Regions from separate parts of the Alteromonas sp. ABH4_457 genome, predicted to be linked through region 1. Evidence: predicted binding sites of a transcription regulator. Region 1 holds the regulator's gene; each other region holds the start of a gene.
The links. The regulator sigma-54, encoded in region 1, starts transcription at its own class of promoters, with help from an activator protein. The targets are predictions, from matches to a motif close to GTTGGCACGNNNNTNGNNT.
Positions count from the first base shown of each region.

Region 2: ACXAGR_RS04630 (BON domain-containing protein) is a predicted target of sigma-54. The motif match lies at 2,898-2,916, and genes of this name have one in related genera.
Region 3: ACXAGR_RS18390 (BON domain-containing protein) is a predicted target of sigma-54. The motif match lies at 1,383-1,401, and genes of this name have one in related genera.
Region 4: flhA (flagellar biosynthesis protein FlhA) is a predicted target of sigma-54. The motif match lies at 3,122-3,140, and genes of this name have one in related genera.

Region 1 covers NZ_JBSWXN010000008.1:355,323-359,433, reverse strand. The annotation lists gene kdsC (3-deoxy-manno-octulosonate-8-phosphatase KdsC) at 1-283, shown strand, start outside; gene lptC (LPS export ABC transporter periplasmic protein LptC) at 280-843, shown strand; gene lptA (lipopolysaccharide transport periplasmic protein LptA) at 812-1,381, shown strand; gene lptB (LPS export ABC transporter ATP-binding protein) at 1,387-2,112, shown strand; gene ACXAGR_RS21505 (RNA polymerase factor sigma-54) at 2,208-3,692, shown strand; gene hpf (ribosome hibernation promoting factor) at 3,725-4,012, shown strand; gene ptsN (PTS IIA-like nitrogen regulatory protein PtsN) at 4,021-4,111, shown strand, end outside.
Region 2 covers NZ_JBSWXN010000002.1:325,634-329,744, reverse strand. The annotation lists gene ACXAGR_RS04650 (CBS domain-containing protein) at 1-85, shown strand, start outside; gene ACXAGR_RS04645 (hypothetical protein) at 175-624, shown strand; gene ACXAGR_RS04640 (hypothetical protein) at 732-1,160, shown strand; gene ACXAGR_RS04635 (siderophore-interacting protein) at 1,173-1,958, opposite strand; gene ACXAGR_RS04630 (BON domain-containing protein) at 2,300-2,860, opposite strand; gene ACXAGR_RS04625 (hypothetical protein) at 3,162-4,111, shown strand, end outside.
Region 3 covers NZ_JBSWXN010000007.1:137,614-141,724, reverse strand. The annotation lists gene ACXAGR_RS18400 (hypothetical protein) at 1-115, opposite strand, end outside; gene ACXAGR_RS18395 (hypothetical protein) at 169-336, opposite strand; gene ACXAGR_RS18390 (BON domain-containing protein) at 744-1,346, opposite strand; gene ACXAGR_RS18385 (endonuclease/exonuclease/phosphatase family protein) at 1,609-2,595, shown strand; gene ACXAGR_RS18380 (response regulator transcription factor) at 2,654-3,040, opposite strand; gene ACXAGR_RS18375 (hypothetical protein) at 3,453-3,983, opposite strand.
Region 4 covers NZ_JBSWXN010000005.1:267,780-271,890, reverse strand. The annotation lists gene flhF (flagellar biosynthesis protein FlhF) at 1-916, opposite strand, end outside; gene flhA (flagellar biosynthesis protein FlhA) at 946-3,048, opposite strand; gene ACXAGR_RS13970 (sensor domain-containing diguanylate cyclase) at 3,287-4,111, shown strand, end outside.

The DNA of each region.
Region 1 (4,111 bases):
TATTCAGGGTCAGGAAGATAAAGCCACGGCTATGGCTCAGTTGTGCGAAAAGTTGAATCTGGCGCCATCAGAGGTTGCAGCCATCGGTGATGATATGCCGGATCTTGGCATGTACCGGTTTGCCGAAACAAAAATTGCGGTGAAAGATGCCCATCCGGCCGTCACCCGCGAAGCGAACTGGATCACCACAAAAAATGGTGGATTCGGCGCAGTACGGGAAGTCTGTGATGTGATTTTACAGGCGCTCGGCACGCTGGACACCATACACGGGGCCAGCGTATGAACCGTTTAGGGATCAGTATTTCTGCGCTGTTTGTTATGGCGCTGCTGATGTACCTTCCGGTCTGGATGGCAGAAGAGCAAGCACCGGCGAAAAAAGCCGGAGCAGACGCTTTACGCCCTGCCTATAAAGCAAAGAATTTGACAACTACGCTGTATAACGAAGAAGGCAAACTCAACCACGAAGTCTTTGCCGCCTCTATGGAGCATTACGACCAACTAGGCTTTGTGTTATTCGACCAACCCAAATACACTGTCTATGTGAATGATGACGAGGCCCCATGGCAAGTCACCGCTGATGAAGGCACACTCTACAACGATGACCTGATCCAGCTGGAAGACAATGTGCTGATAAAAAGCCTGAACCCTGAAGAGTTTATCCAGACCATCACAACCAATTTTATTAAGGTGAATCTGGATGACAAAACCATGACTTCAGACCAGCCGGTAGATATACGCGGTGTACAGACCATCATTAAAAGTAACGGTTTCAATGCAAACCTGCGTACCCAACAATATGAGTTAATTGATCATGTGCAGACAATTTATTCCCCGGGCAGTTAGCCTTTTCGCAGCAATAGCGCTGCTTGCTGCTGCCGGTGAGGCAATGGCCGGCTCCGGTGATTTTGAAAAGCCTATTACCGTGGATGCTAAGTCACAGTTTATTGACGGTAAAAAGAAGAAATCGGTTTTTAAAGACGATGTGAAGATTACCCAGGGTTCACTCATCATTGCCGCAGATGAAGTTGAAGCCATCGCCAGTGAAGGCGAAGGGAAAGAGGTTTTTATTGCCCGCGGAAAACCAGCCACTTATTCTCAAACGCTGGATGACGGCGCAAAAGTAAAAGCCAGCGCAAATGAAATTCGCTACGAAGTAGCCAAACAACTTATTTCCTTGCAAGGTGATGCGAAAATCCAGCAAGATACCAGCATGGTCCAGGGAGATAGCATCACCTATGACATGTCAAAAGAGCAACTTCTGGCAACCGGCGGTGAAAGTAACAGCAACGGCCGGGTAACCACGGTTTTCCGTCCTGACACAGTTAAAGAGCTGAAGGAAGAGAACAAGACTTCAGACAGCAACGAAAACGAGGGTAACTGAGTTACATGGCAACCCTGAGTGCGACTCACCTGGCAAAGTCGTATAAATCACGCCAGGTCGTCCGTGACGTTAGTTTATCGGTTTCTACCGGACAGATAGTAGGTCTGCTGGGTCCTAACGGTGCAGGTAAAACCACAACGTTTTACATGATTGTCGGTCTTGTGCCACTGGACAAAGGCAAAATCCTCATTGATGAGCAGGAGCTGACGCACCAGCCAATGCACGAACGTGCCCGCCGGGGAATTGGCTATTTACCCCAGGAGGCATCCATTTTCCGCAAGCTGACCGTACATGAAAACATCATGGCGATATTACAGACGCGTAAAGACTTAAAAAGTCATCAACGTGAACAGGAAGCGGATGCACTACTTGATGAATTTAATATTAACCATATACGTAATAGTACAGGTATGAGTTTGTCGGGTGGCGAACGCCGCCGGGTTGAAATTGCCCGCGCACTGGCAGCCAATCCGCAATTTATTTTGCTCGATGAACCCTTCGCCGGAGTTGACCCGATTTCGGTTAATGATATAAAGAAGATCATTCAGCACTTACGGGACAGAGGTATCGGTATCCTCATCACCGACCACAATGTCAGGGAAACCCTTGATGTGTGTGAAGAGGCCTATATCGTCAGTCATGGAGAACTGATTGCTCAGGGCACCGCAGAACAGGTATTAAGTAATCAAAAAGTTCGTGATGTATACCTTGGTGAGCAATTCAGGCTATAGTTAAGATATCGGGATGAGCATTTAGCGGAGATTTCGCCACCGGCACTCACACCGCTACAACCGGATGTCCTTTTTAGAGTTTATATAAGACGTAGATGAAACCATCTTTACAGTTAAAATTTAGCCAACAACTAACAATGACGCCTCAGCTTCAGCAGGCGATCAAGCTATTGCAGTTGTCTACGCTGGACTTACAACAAGAAATTCAGGAAGCTCTCGATTCTAATCCTTTGCTGGAAGTCGACGACAGCTCCGACAACGATGTAATTGAGAAAAATAACATCGACAATGATGACAGCATGCAAGAGTCTGCAACAGCCTCATCTTCTGACAGCATGGATACCGGTGAAGCACTGGAAAAGAATGATTTACCGGATGAGCTGCCCATCGACAGTACCTGGGATGAGTACATTTCTGCGTCTTCTGCCCCCGCGCCCGGCCCTTCCGGGGGTGATGATGAACAAATCTTTCAGGGTGAAACCACCGAAAATATTCAGGACCATCTGCTGTGGCAAATGCGTCTGACACCTTTTTCTGACACAGACCGCGCCATCGCGCTGGCGATCATCGATTCCATTGATGAGTCCGGCTATCTAACGGTTACCGTTGACGACATTCTGCAAAGCGTAAACAGTGAAGATATGGAAGAGCCCGTAGAAGAAGATGAGGTTGAGTGCGTACTTAAACGTATTCAGCTATTTGATCCTCTCGGTTCCGGCTCCCGCACACCGCAGGAGTGCTTGTTAGTTCAGCTGGCGCAATTTGCACCGGAAACACCGTGGCTGGAAGAAGCCAAACTACTGCTCAGAGAGCATTCCGATCTGTTAGGCAGTAAAGATTACCGTACGTTAATGCGTAAAACCCGCCTGAAAGAAGATCAGTTACGGGAAGCGATGCGTTTGCTGCAAACGCTTAATCCCCGTCCGGGCAGTGCATTAATTACGAAAGAACCCGAATATGTCATTCCGGATGTATCGGTTGCGAAGAAAAATGGCCGTTGGGTTGTAGAATTAAACCCCGACAGCCTGCCTAAGCTCAGTGTTAATCAGCAGTATGCTGCAATGAGCCGTAAAGCAAGAAACAGCAGTGATTCACAATTTATCCGCTCTCACATGCAGGAAGCAAAATGGTTTATTAAGAGCCTTGAGAGCCGGAACGATACGCTGCTGAAAGTAGCAAATTGTATTGTTCAGCAACAGATGGGCTTTTTTGAGCATGGCCCTGAAATGATGAAACCAATGGTGCTGAATGATGTCGCAGAAATGGTAGATATGCACGAATCTACTATTTCCAGGGTAACAACGCAGAAGTACATGCACACGCCCCGTGGTATTTTCGAGTTGAAGTATTTCTTCTCCAGCCACGTTGCCACTGAATCAGGTGGTGAGTGTTCATCTACAGCGATTCGCGCCCTGATTAAAAAGCTGGTTGCCGCTGAAAAGCCAAGCAAGCCACTGAGTGACAGCAAGATTGCTTCGTTGTTGGCCGATCAAGGCATTATGGTTGCCCGGCGAACAATAGCAAAGTACCGGGAATCCTTGTCGATCCCGCCGTCTAACCAACGCAAAAGCCTTATCTAACTTAAGGCTGCTCAAAATAAGGAAGACGAAATATGCAAATCAACCTTTCTGGTCATCACATTGAGATCACTGATTCTTTGCGTAATTATGTCGATACTAAGTTCAGCAAACTGGAACGTCATTTTGACCACATATCAAATGTGCACGTTATTTTAAATGTTGAAAAGCTTAGCCAAAAAGCAGAAGCAACGGTTCATCTTAGCGGCGCGGAAGTCTTCGCCTCTTCCGAAAATCAGGACATGTATGCTGCCATTGACAGCATGGTCGATAAGCTCGACAGGCAGGTCCTGAAACACAAGGAAAAGCTTAAAAAGCACTAATTGAATTCATGGATATACAAGCCATAGTCAGCCTGGACCGCACCGAGTGTGCGGTCCAGTGCAATAGCAAAAAACGCATTCTCGAAATCATCAGCGGGA
Region 2 (4,111 bases), on a different contig from region 1:
TGATATTGCCAGAGAGTTACGTCTTCCCCTTGATATACAAGCACAACCGTCATTCTCGGCGCTTTCCAGCGTCATTGCAGCCTGACACGGACCGGATAAACCGGCTGGCACAGATTACTGTGCCACCGGTTTTCTGGTATAATTCCGCCGTTTTCATCACCCTCAGTAAAAATTATGAAGTTTGTTCACGGTGAGTTCGATATAGCATTATCAGGCAATATCATGCTGACTCAGGCATACGGGCCCTGGAATGCTGAATGCGTGGTGGCATTTGGTGAAGCTTACCGGATTGAACGTCAGCTGTTAAAAGCAGACACATGGTCTGATATTGTGATACTGCGTGGCGAAAGCCTGCTTATTCCCGATGCTGAGCGTGTGCTTGGTGTGCGGATAGCTGCGGTTGTGCCCTTAGGTTTGAAAAAAGTGGCTATCGTAACAGCTGAATCCTCAGTGAGCGTTACCGCGCGCATGCAGCTCACCAGAATGTATGACAGCCTTGACGTTGAGTACGATTTTTTCACAACGTATTCTGAAGCAAAGGACTGGCTCGAAGACGCGGGCTTTTCAACGTCTGCGCAATCAGAACAGGTATTCTGTGCTCATCTTCCCGCTTCTGTGCTGTAATCCTCTCTATTTTCTTTTAAAAGCCCCCTTTACAGTAAAAATTCAAAAACTGGAACGTTTCTCGCAAGTCACTGTTTAATATCAGTGAAAAATGAGGAGTGTCGGGTATGCATGCAATGGGAACGTCACCGGCAGTAGTGATGAAAGCCTATGTAATGGCTTATGAATCTATGGGCATGACACGTCTGGAAGCCGCGAATTTACTGGGTATTTCAGAAGTGGCTCTGGATCAGAGTTTGTATGTGGGGTTTGAGGAAACGTCGCAGGAGTGTGAAGTTCAGGTCGCTTTAATACGCCTGTACCATTTACTTTTTGCGTTGTCAGATGGCGACAGCCGGCTGATTTCTGAGTGGCTGAACCGCTTCAACTTTCATTTGAATGCCGTACCGGTAACAGTGTGTCACAACCTGGCGGGGATTTTATATCTCACCGATTATCTTGAGGATATGCGTGCAGGAGATGCAATGCCCTTCGTGGATATCAAAGGGCATATTCATGCGGCTAACGATACAGAGGAAGAACAGTATCATCGTTAGCCTGGAGGTTGGCTAGGCGCCGGCTTCGTATTCTTCCATATCTTTACGCTTATCCACCTTATGCTGGTCTTCAGACCGGCCTTCACGCCAGTAACTGCTGATATACAGCTGGTCGTGGGGGATACGCCTTTCTTTTGCCAGCAACTGGCGCAGCGCCCGCATATCTGAGAACTCACAGGCTACCCATGCTGCCGGTGTACCCGGAAGCCAGCTCAGTGATGCCACTTCATCTGCAAGACTGTTAGCACCGGTTACCCAAATCACGTTTACGCCGGCAGGTTTCTCCAGAGGCTGGATATCATCTGCGGTGGTAACCTTGATGACGGCATAGCCCTGTGTTTGCGGCCCCAGTTTTTCCAGATAGGTAGAAATGGCCGGGAGGGATGTCATATCGCCGGCGAACAATACCCAGTCGAAGCTGTCTGCCAGACCTTTGGAACTGCCCGGCCCGCCCACACAAATTTGATCACCGGGTGCTGCGCTTTTGGCCCAGTGTGAAGCCGGACCACTTGCCACACCTTCACCATGCAGCGCCATGTCGATATCCATGGTGCCGTTGCTGCGATCCAATTGACGGATGGTATACGTGCGAAGCTGCGCATCTTGTAAAGATGCCGGTGGCACTGACAAAGGATTACCATCAAAATCAAAAAGTAACTTAACGTATGCCGTTGTATCGATATCGGGATAAGCTTTCAGGGCATCGCCGGTCACGGTGATACGGCGCATGTGAGGAGTAATTGCAATGTTGTCTTTTACTGTGAGACAGGCGGGTTGTCTTGGCTGTCTTTTTTCCATACTTATTTTCTCTTCTATTAATTCACCACCATTTTAAATGAGAACAATTCTTAAAGACAACGCATTGTTACGAATGGTGGGTATCTGTATAACCGATAAAATAGAATGAAAAAAAAGCCGGAACACAAAGGTTCCGGCAAAAGACATTTAGGAATACACATGGAAACAAAACAATGAAAGCACTCTGTTGTTTTGTGATTTTAAATATAGGACTGACTGCTGCTTTATTCGACATGAAAAACTATATCTGCGTAGTATTCCCGATACCAAAAAAAGCTCCCGCCAAATGGCGGGAGAAAATCAGAGGTTTTGGTTAGGCCGGGAAAGGCCTGGAGGGGAGGTTAACTGTCAACAGACAGTTCACTTTTAACGTCAACAACGTCATCAGTGTTCTTTGCAATGGCTATGATCAAATCGCGCTCTGTGAGCGATTCAACCTTGCCGGTAAGGGTTACAATCCCTCGTAAAGCATGGACATCAATGTCGTCGCCTGACAGTCCGGATTCCAGCAAAAGTTGTGTGCGTATCAACGACACCATTTGCGCATCCCTGACTCCATGGAGCAAGGTGACAAGGTCACCCTCCAGTAATGCAGGCTTTACAACATCCAACTTGTTTTCAACTGATACTACGCCATCCAGTGACGCCGCAACTTCCTGTGCGAGTTCCCTGTTAACTTCACTGTTAACTTTGCCGGTTAAAATAACCTGTCCCTTGCTCACATCCGTGCGAATATCCATCGTATCGAATTGACCACTAAACAAGAGTGCCGCTTCTACCTTGCCTGCAATTGCATCATCCGTCGCAGATTGCGTTGGCGAGGCTGAAATCCCTTCAGCAAGAAGTGACGTTGAGAACACAGTCATGACTGTCATTGTCAAAGCGGGAATTATCCTTTTCATACTCTGTTCTCCTGTTCGTTGTCTGTTGCAAACAATAATGCCAGTGGCGTGCCAGATTATACTTTTGTACTAAATATGATGTTATTGCACTGGTTTTTAAGGTTTTTTTATGGTGTTTAATCCGGTGTGATAAAAAGGAGGAGAATCCGTGTGGGAAAATTTTACCTGCCAGTGTGTCTATATTTTCATACACAAACTTAGATAACTGACTATGGTTAGAGGGGGAAACAAGTTATTACTTTATCCCTTTCCTGTCATTCAGTAAGCTGTGTTAAACAGTTTGCTGCCACGGAACCGGTTGGTGAAAAAATACGGAATAATACTGACACTTGCTTTAGTCATCCTTGCCGGTGTTGTCTTCTTTTTAAAACCTGATAAACCGGCTAATAACACGGCCCGGCTTCCACAAACAATAGTGATAAACACGCCTGCAGAAGAGCCGCAACCTCCGGTCACAGCAGAACAAGATGAAAGCACTGAAAAGCCGGAGCCTGTATTTGATAGTTTTCCTTCCTGTACGCGGTTGAGTCCCGACGACTACACGCTGATTGAAAAGAAAATAGAAGCCTTTTATGCAGAAAACCTCAGTTCAGAGAGTGAGCAATCACGCCTGACTGCACTCATGATGACCAGCTCTGAGGGTGAGGCTGCGATGAATGCCTGGCAATCATTTTTGTCTGAATATCCCCGTAATACAGATGCACTTCGGGAAACATTGCGACTTTGCAGTATGAACGGTTCCCACTCAGTATGTAACCGTACGCTTGTGCGTCAGGCACAAGAGGATGGCCGTGATGATGGTGAAACCTGGCTGAACCTTGTGTTATTTCATATAAAGCAGAATGATCATGAGGCTGTACTGGCATCCCTTGAAAATATGGTGCAGGCCAAAAGCTATTCTAATCATTATGCACGGTTCGTCTCCCTGGCGCTGGATTCCGTGATAGCTGAGCAGGTGGCATCTCTTGAAGGTGCAGTGATTTATGCGATGGGTAAATGGGCCGCCGGTACGTACAAATATAATCTGCTCAAAACATGGTGCGGGAGCAGGGCTGACGAGCCAGCTGTTGCCAGTGCATGCATTGCGGCTGCAAAAGATATGGTGTCAAGAGCGCCACTAGAGTTAGAAAAATTAATTGGTCATGATATAGAGCTCGATATTTATACGAAGCAGGGCAACATGGCGATGGTTGATGCTGTCAGAGAAGAAATGGAAGCTGATGCAACACCGGAGAATCCGCGTCTTGCGGA
Region 3 (4,111 bases), on a different contig from region 1:
CTGATGTTTCTGCCGGCGTTTCCCCCAGCCAGGTTGAAAGTTGCTTTCCGGACCCCAGAGCTACAAGACTGGTCAGAAGTAACACTGTCATTACTGCAATTTTTAAGTAATTCATGTTTTTCACCATCGTTGTTTAATTCAAGGGCCGTCCGGATCGCTTTCCTGTACTTACTTAGCGGTCGCTGCCTCCGCCATCACTGCACCTGCTGTTGCCTTACCGGCTTTGTGGTCACGTTTGTCGTAGCGATCGAACCAGTTAAAAACTGGCTGCGAGTGAATGAGACGCTCAAATGACGTTGACGGTAACGGACGGTGTTTAGTCTTCAGAAATTTCATACTGCTCCCTTGCGTGCGTAGAATTGAATTCCGGTAAATGACTTATTTACTCTCACAACTATTTCTAATATTCCAATTTCCGCGCCATATTTTTAAAGACCTTACAGAAACGCCGCAAAAGCCACCGCCGTGCTTCAACGTCATGACCGGCGTTTTCGTAACCTACTGTTTTATTAGACTTAAGTATTAATTCATTATCATAGAAGAAAAATCATAGGGAAAGGATGCGGGCGATTACACCCAAACAATTTACGTAAACCTGAAAAGACAATGATACTTTTTTACTACAGGCAGGAAATATTTTCACAGACGGGAAGGAAGGTTTTTCAGCAAGGTTCACTAACCGGGATGCAATAAAAAAGGGCTGAGATAACTCAGCCCTTTCCGGATTATGCAGTTAAAAAGTATTATTCACTTTTCATCGCTGTTTTCTGTTGAACGACCTTCAGGTTGTCTTCAACGTCTGTAACATCTGTGGCGTTTTTCGCAATCTCAACGGCCAGGTCACGCTCAGCGTCTGAGTCTACTGTACCGGTAAGCGTAACATTGCCCTGCTCAACATCCACGTCGATATCAAAACCGGAAATGTCAGAGTCCATCAGCAACCGGGTTTTAATTACAGTCGCGATTTTAGCATCTGTCAGTTTGCCGGTTGCAGAGTCCATGTCCATGTCATCGCCGGCCATAGCTTCAGAGTCATGCTCTTCTACAATTGTGAGTTGGTTATCAACATCTGTTACGCCGTCGATATTTGCTACCAGCTCTTCCGCGAGCTTTTTATCAACCGAGTTATCTACCTTACCGGTCAGAATAACCTTGCCATCCTGAACGTCGGTGTTGATATCAAAAGAATTCAGATTACCGTTAAACAGTAATGTTGCTTCGGCTTTGCCGTCTATCCAGGCATCCTTGGCACCTTCCTCCCACTTGTTCGCAGTATCCATAGATCCTGCAAAAGCAGAAGTAGTTAATGTACCAGCTACTAACAGTGAAAGAATTGAACGTTTCATAATTTTGCTCTCCTTAATTATCAAGCAAAATAACTGAAGCCAACTTCATGCCATGAAATTAAACAACTGAAAAATATAACTTTTTATCGTTAACTCTAATTTTTAACTCTTTCCCTTCATGCAAACTTTTCTCAGAACCCCGTATTTTTTACCTTGCATTTACAATTGCTGAAATCACCTCGTTTGATCGAACCGGGCAGAAAGTCTTTATATAAGTAAGCTAAGAATTTTGACTCCGGACAGTAATTTCATCGGACGAACCATGACAACAGTACTCTCTATCATTACTCTTTTCTTTATTGTGGCTGCGATACTGCCTCACATACCCGGCCAGCACTGGTTAATTCGCGTATGGGAGTTTCCCCGTCTGCAACAGGCGTTTATTTTACTTGTGCTCACCTTAGTCTGGACATACTGGTATATCGAAAAGCCCTTACTGGCGCTGTGCATGCAGGCCGGTGCTGTCTGTGCTTTGCTTTATCAACTGGCATGGGTGATCCCTTACACACCGGTATGGCGCACAGAAGTGAATCAGGTATCAGCAACTGATGACGACCGCACAATAAGCATTCTGACCAGCAATGTATTAATGACTAACGATAACTATAACGCACTGATTAATCTTACCAGGCAACGTAAACCGGATATTCTGGTGACGCTGGAAAGCAACAAAGACTGGGAGCAGGCTCTGTCGGTCCTTCATGATGACTATCCTTACCGCCTCTCCTGCCCGCTGGAAAATCTTTACGGCATGCATCTTTATAGCCGGCGTCCGTTCGGCAACGAAAAAATCCGGTTCATTATTGAAGATGACGTACCGTCTATGGAAATCTGGCAGGAAATGGCCGGTACTCAGGTAAAAATCCATTTTGTACACCCTAAACCGCCAAGTCCTACAGAAAACAAATCTGCCGGCCCCAGGGATAAGGAACTGACACGGGTAGGAAAAGAAATGGCAAAGTTAAAGCACCCGGCCATTGTCACCGGCGACCTCAATGATGTGGCATGGTCACCGACGACCCGAAAATTCAGAAAAATAAGTGGCATGCTGGATCCCCGCCGTGGCCGTGGTTTTTTCAACACTTTCCATGCGGATTACCCGTTACTGCGCTGGCCCCTTGACCATGTCTTTCATACAGAGCATTTCGAACTGGTCAAAATAGAAAGAATGCCGGATGTAGGCTCTGACCACTTTCCCTTACTTACAACACTGAGATTAAGAACTAATCCATCAGTTAAACAGGCATAAAAAAACCTGTGGCTTTTCAGCTACAGGTTTCCATGAACTCTCTTTTGAGGGCGTTTTGTCAGGCTGTGATTGCCAGCGGTTCCCGTGTGGCAAAACGTTGACAACGACTCACAATGTCACGGTAGTCTGAAGGATCCGGAACACTGTCATCTGCAGCGGCGAAGGCTGCGTTACCTGCTGGGTCTTGCCCGGGGTTCATCAGTAACACCGGCGAATCGCAGGCCTGTTTTATTTGTGCCAGTATATCCGCACCGGTTAAATCCGGCATCGCTACATCGAGGAGAATAGCATCGTATCGCTGAGCCTTGCTCAGACGGATAGCCAGCTTTCCGCTGGCAGCAAAATCCACTTTCCATCCCAAACCGGTCAAAAAGCAGGTTAGCTGGCTTGCTACCACAGGATCGTCTTCAACGACCAGAATTTGTAAAATTGTACCGGGGGTCATGTTGCCTCCTTGCTGTTTTCACACTCTGTCCGCATTTCTGCGACAGGTCTCATGGACCCTAAAACTTAAGGAAACGCACATTTAATTTGTACTGGTGCTACAGGTGCAGCAATCAAGTTGCTACCTTTCTGCACATGTATCTGCAGAATTTACGAGTGCAGAATTCACGCCATCTCTGTATAAGCGGCATTTATTTCAGATTACAGTTGCCGCCGCAACGAATATTGTTGATGAATATCAAAATCTTAAAGAAATAAACGTACTGATTTCATGCTCAAAGGTAAGACAACATTACCATTAATGAAATTTGAAAAACAATTCTATCTGTGAATATTGTCCCCATGGCAGGCCAAATTGGGACAAGTCAACCGGCACCTGCTCACTTTTCGTGCAAACACCGGGGAAATGGATATCAGGAAAGGAAGGAATTAATTTTCCGGCATGCTTTATCGCGGGATATAAAGTGCGCAAGAGCCAGCAACCGGTCGTCCCGTGGCCAGACCGCCTGATTAAGGGTACTGACATCGTTTTCCGATAGCCGCTGCGTATCCAGCATAAGCGCCAGTGCTTTTTTATTCGGCTTTATCAGCGCGGGTTCAGCTGCGGTAACCAGACTGACAGGCACACATATAAATTCCCGCTTTTGCGGATCGCGGATCACGCAAATTTCATCGTCACTTGAAAGTACAGCCGGCCAGCCTTCAGCGATACGGCTTTGACCAAACATGGCCAGCGTAAACGCAATCAGTACACCAAACACGGTAAGTTGGAAAACCTGGGATAAATCAGGAGCCATAACCACAATAATGGCGACTACAACACAAAAAATACACCACGCAGCAAACACCCGGCGCATGGCCTTCGGGCTGATACCGGAAAAAATTGTTGCGTGTTTAAGTTGCTCTTTATCGAGAGTCTTAACAGAAACCAGATTATCAGACACTACAATATCCTACAGAATAACTTTATACCTGAAACGTATAACCAATATGATAAAGCCGCAACTAATCATTAGTATGACAAGGATGGACCGGATGAGCGGCTATTGTTACATGATTTCTGAGCCTGAAT
Region 4 (4,111 bases), on a different contig from region 1:
TATCGATAGTGATCATAGCCACCTGATCAGCACCGTATTTTTGCGCATAGCGTGCTGCTAATTTAGCAACAGTCGTGGTTTTGCCTGTTCCCGTTGGACCAACAAGAGCAACCACACCGGTTTGGGTCAGGATATCATTACCGGAAACATTAAGGCGATTAGCCAAAAGGTTGAGAAGGTAAATCCATGCTTCCCGCTCGGTGTATTGAGACGGGGTGTAGTGCACCAGTTGCTCAGCCAGTGAAGCACTCAGCCCCATACCGGTTAAACACTGGGTCAGATAGCTGTGCACGGGACGCTGACGCTGCTTTTTAGCATCCATCAAGTCTGCAACCTGATATTGTAGAACGCTGCGTAGAGAAGCCAGTTCCTCTTTTATCGCATCCAGCTCACTGGCCGGAGCACCGGCAGACTGCTGACTTTCCGCCGTTTTAAAGTCGGGATTCATCTGAGATACCGGCGCAGGCTTGTGTTCTTTTGCAGAAAATACATCCGCAAATGAAAACGCCTCTTCGTCATGAGATGCAGCTGGTTGTGGATTGACTCCACGAGTATCTCCGGCGAAGGCAGACGATGTTTGTGGTGCAGGAGAAACTGCGGGGTTCTGACGGTCACTTCCGGCAGCCGCAGCTTTTTCTGCAACCTGCTTTTCAAGTAACGCCCGTAAGGTATCCGGACCGTCGTCACCGATAATTTCGCTGAGGCTTGGCATCGCCTTCTGTGCAGCAGGCTTACCTGCGTCATGGCGGGTGTTGAGTTTTATTTTTGCTTCCGGCTCTTTATCGTAAGCGGCGACCAGTTCAATACCGTCTGCCACCTTGCGATTCGACATGATTACGGCGTCACTGCCCAATTCTGCTTTTACCTGGCTTAATGCTTCCCGCATATCTTTGCCAAAAAACCGTCTGATTTTCATCTCAACCTCTTCACTCACCCGGCGTCAGATTATTGACCCACAGAGCTGACAATTTTGATTTGTTTGTCATCAGGGATTTCCTGATAAGACAACACATGCAGGCCAGCTACCGAATACTTCAGGAAGCGTGACAGCACAGGTCTTAACATGCCTGACGTCAACAGTACCGCAGGCTCGCCATTCAGTTCTTGTTGTTGTGCGGCCTGTTGCAGGGATTGCTGGAGCCGGTCTGCCAGTCCCGGTTCGATGCCGGCGCCGTCTTCTCCTCCTGCCTGAAGTGACTGGTGCAACATCTGTTCCAACTCTGGTGCCAGAGTTATGACGGGCACTTCTTTCGCTCCCTGACTGATTTCCTGCACAATCAAACGCTTCAGCGCAATACGCACTGCCGATACCAGCACATCCGGATCCTGACTGCGGGGTCCGTATTCCGATAAGGTCTGAACGATAGTACGCATATCGCGGATGGGAACCCCTTCGAACAATAAGGTTTGCAGTACTTTTACTACGGTGCTCAGCTGCAGAATATCCGGTACCAGCCCTTCCACCAGTTTAGGACTGGATTTCGCCAGCATATCGAGAAGTTGCTGCACTTCTTCATGACCGAGCAACTGGTAAGCATTGTTGCTGAGTAACTGACTAAGGTGTGTCGCTACTACGGTGGCCGCATCCACTACTGTGTAACCGAGGGTTTGCGCATGCTCCCGCTGATTCGGTCGTATCCACACAGCATCCAGTCCGAAAGCGGGGTCTTTAGTCGCCCGTCCTTCCAGCTTACCAAACACTTGCCCGGGGTTAATCGCCAGCTCTTCATCATGACTGATTTGCGCATCGCCGATGGTCACACCCAGCATGGAAATCGTGTAAGCATTCGGGTCGAGATCAAGGTTATCGCGGATGTGCACCGGCGGAACCAGAAAGCCCAGTTCCTGAGACAGCTTCTTCCGCACACCTTTTATGCGGGTCAGCAATTCGCCGCCCTGTGATTTGTCCACCAGCGGAATGAGCCGGTAACCTACTTCAAGGCCGATAGTGTCAACTTGCTGTACGTCATCCCAACCCAGCTCTTTAATTTCCGGAGCAGGCTGGTCAGCACCGCCTTCCATTTTGGCCGGCACAGCCGGTTTTTCTGCCGCTTTCTTCGCCTGCACACCCTGCCAGTATGCATAACCGGCAGCAATAGCAGAGAATCCCAGAAAGGCCACGTGGGGCATGCCGGGCACAATACCCATGACAAACAGCACCGCTGCGGCAATATACAGAGCCTGCTGATTACCCAGCTGTGTCCGGATTTCCTTACCCATTTCCTGAGTTTCGTTTTCGCGGGTGACGATAATTGCCGTTGCCACCGACAACAACAGGGATGGGATCTGGGCAACCAGACCGTCACCGATGGTCAGAATAGTGTAAACTTCCAGTGCATTTCCGAAGGACAAGTCATGCTGAATCATGCCGATAAATAAACCACCGACGATGTTAATCATCATGATGAACAAACCGGCTACCGCGTCACCTTTAACGAATTTTGACGCACCGTCCATCGAACCATAGAAGTCTGCTTCTGCAGTGATTTCTTCACGGCGCTTGCGGGCTTCATCCTGATCGATATAGCCGGCATTCAAATCGGCATCAATGGCCATTTGCTTACCGGGCATGGCATCAAGTGTAAATCTGGCGCTAACTTCAGATATACGGCCGGCACCGGCTGTCACTACTTTGAAGTTGATAATGAGCAGGATGGCGAATACCACCACACCCACCGCATAGTTACCACCAATAACCACGGCTCCGAAGGCTTCGATTACCTTCCCCGCAGCATCGCCGCCTTCATGACCATACAGCAAAACGACCCGCGTCGAGGCAACATTCAATGCCAGCCGCAACACCGTAGCAATCAGCAAAACCAGGGGGAATATACCGAAATCCACCGGCTTTTGGGTGAATACAGCCACAAGAATAATGACCAGACTGAGGGCGATGTTAAAACTGAAAAGAACATCGAGCAGAAAGGGCGGCATTGGCAAAATAACCATGCCCATGATCGCCAGCAAAACGACAGGCGCCCCCAGACCACTGGTGATATTTTGAATCTGATTTTTGTCGAACCGCTGCAGATAGCCGGATAGCTGCATAAAATTTGCTCTCGCTAACAGAAAATTGACGCTTACTTCGTGTCTGTCAGTCTCAGTTCAACTAATGTGCCAGTTTGAAAATGTTTGCCAACGTGCGCCCACCGGTGTTTTTTGAACTATAGTTAAACCGGATGAGACATGCTCAGGGCAACATGTGCCGGAATACCCGTTAAAACAGCGATGTATTGCATTTAAGAATTATTTTTTTCCTGTTGTCGCCGCGACAGGCCTGATATTTATGTCTGATTGCACCTTTGCGGTACCGGCACAGGTATCTGCGCCCGACGATGCGGTTATCCGCGTCATTAAGTCTTTTCATCAGCACCCGCAGGAAACCGTGCTCGGTCTGGAAGAGATGCTTGATGATGTCCTGCCCGAATATACGCCTGCCACTATTCAATATCTGCTGTCGTACTTTTACATGAAACTGGGTGATTTCAGCCGCTCAGAGTCTCTTCTGGAACAGGGGCTTGAAAACGTAGATCAAATAGGCGAACCGTTGCTCTATCACCGTTTACTGCTGCAAAAATCGCAACTTTACGAAAAAACAGAGCGCCAGGTACTGGCGCTGCATTATGTTGCTGTCGTCAGAGAGTGGGCACAGCAGCAGACTGTCACCCAGCTGTACATAGGTGCATTGATGACAGAAGGATTAATTCAGCAATCATTACAAAATCGTGAGGCCGCGCTGACAAAGCTGATCATTGCCCACAGAATTGCATCGGAGAACGCTACTCAAATCCCGCCTGCTCACATAGCCGGTCTTATTGCATCGGTATTTCAGCAGGCTGAACAGTACGACAATGCCCTTCCCTATTTGCAGGAGGCACTGGAATTTGCCATCGCCAGGCACAACCGGGTTAATCAGCAAAACCTGTTACACAAGCTTGCTCTTTCTTACTTCTCAACGGGCGACGAAATTGCAGGGCAGCGTTACTTTGACGAAGCGATGACCATTGCCCGTGAACTGGCAGACAAAAACGCACAGGTTGAATTACAACTTCTTGACGCTGACAGGCTGATGAAAAAGAAAGCCTTTGCAGAGGCACTGGCTATTTACCAG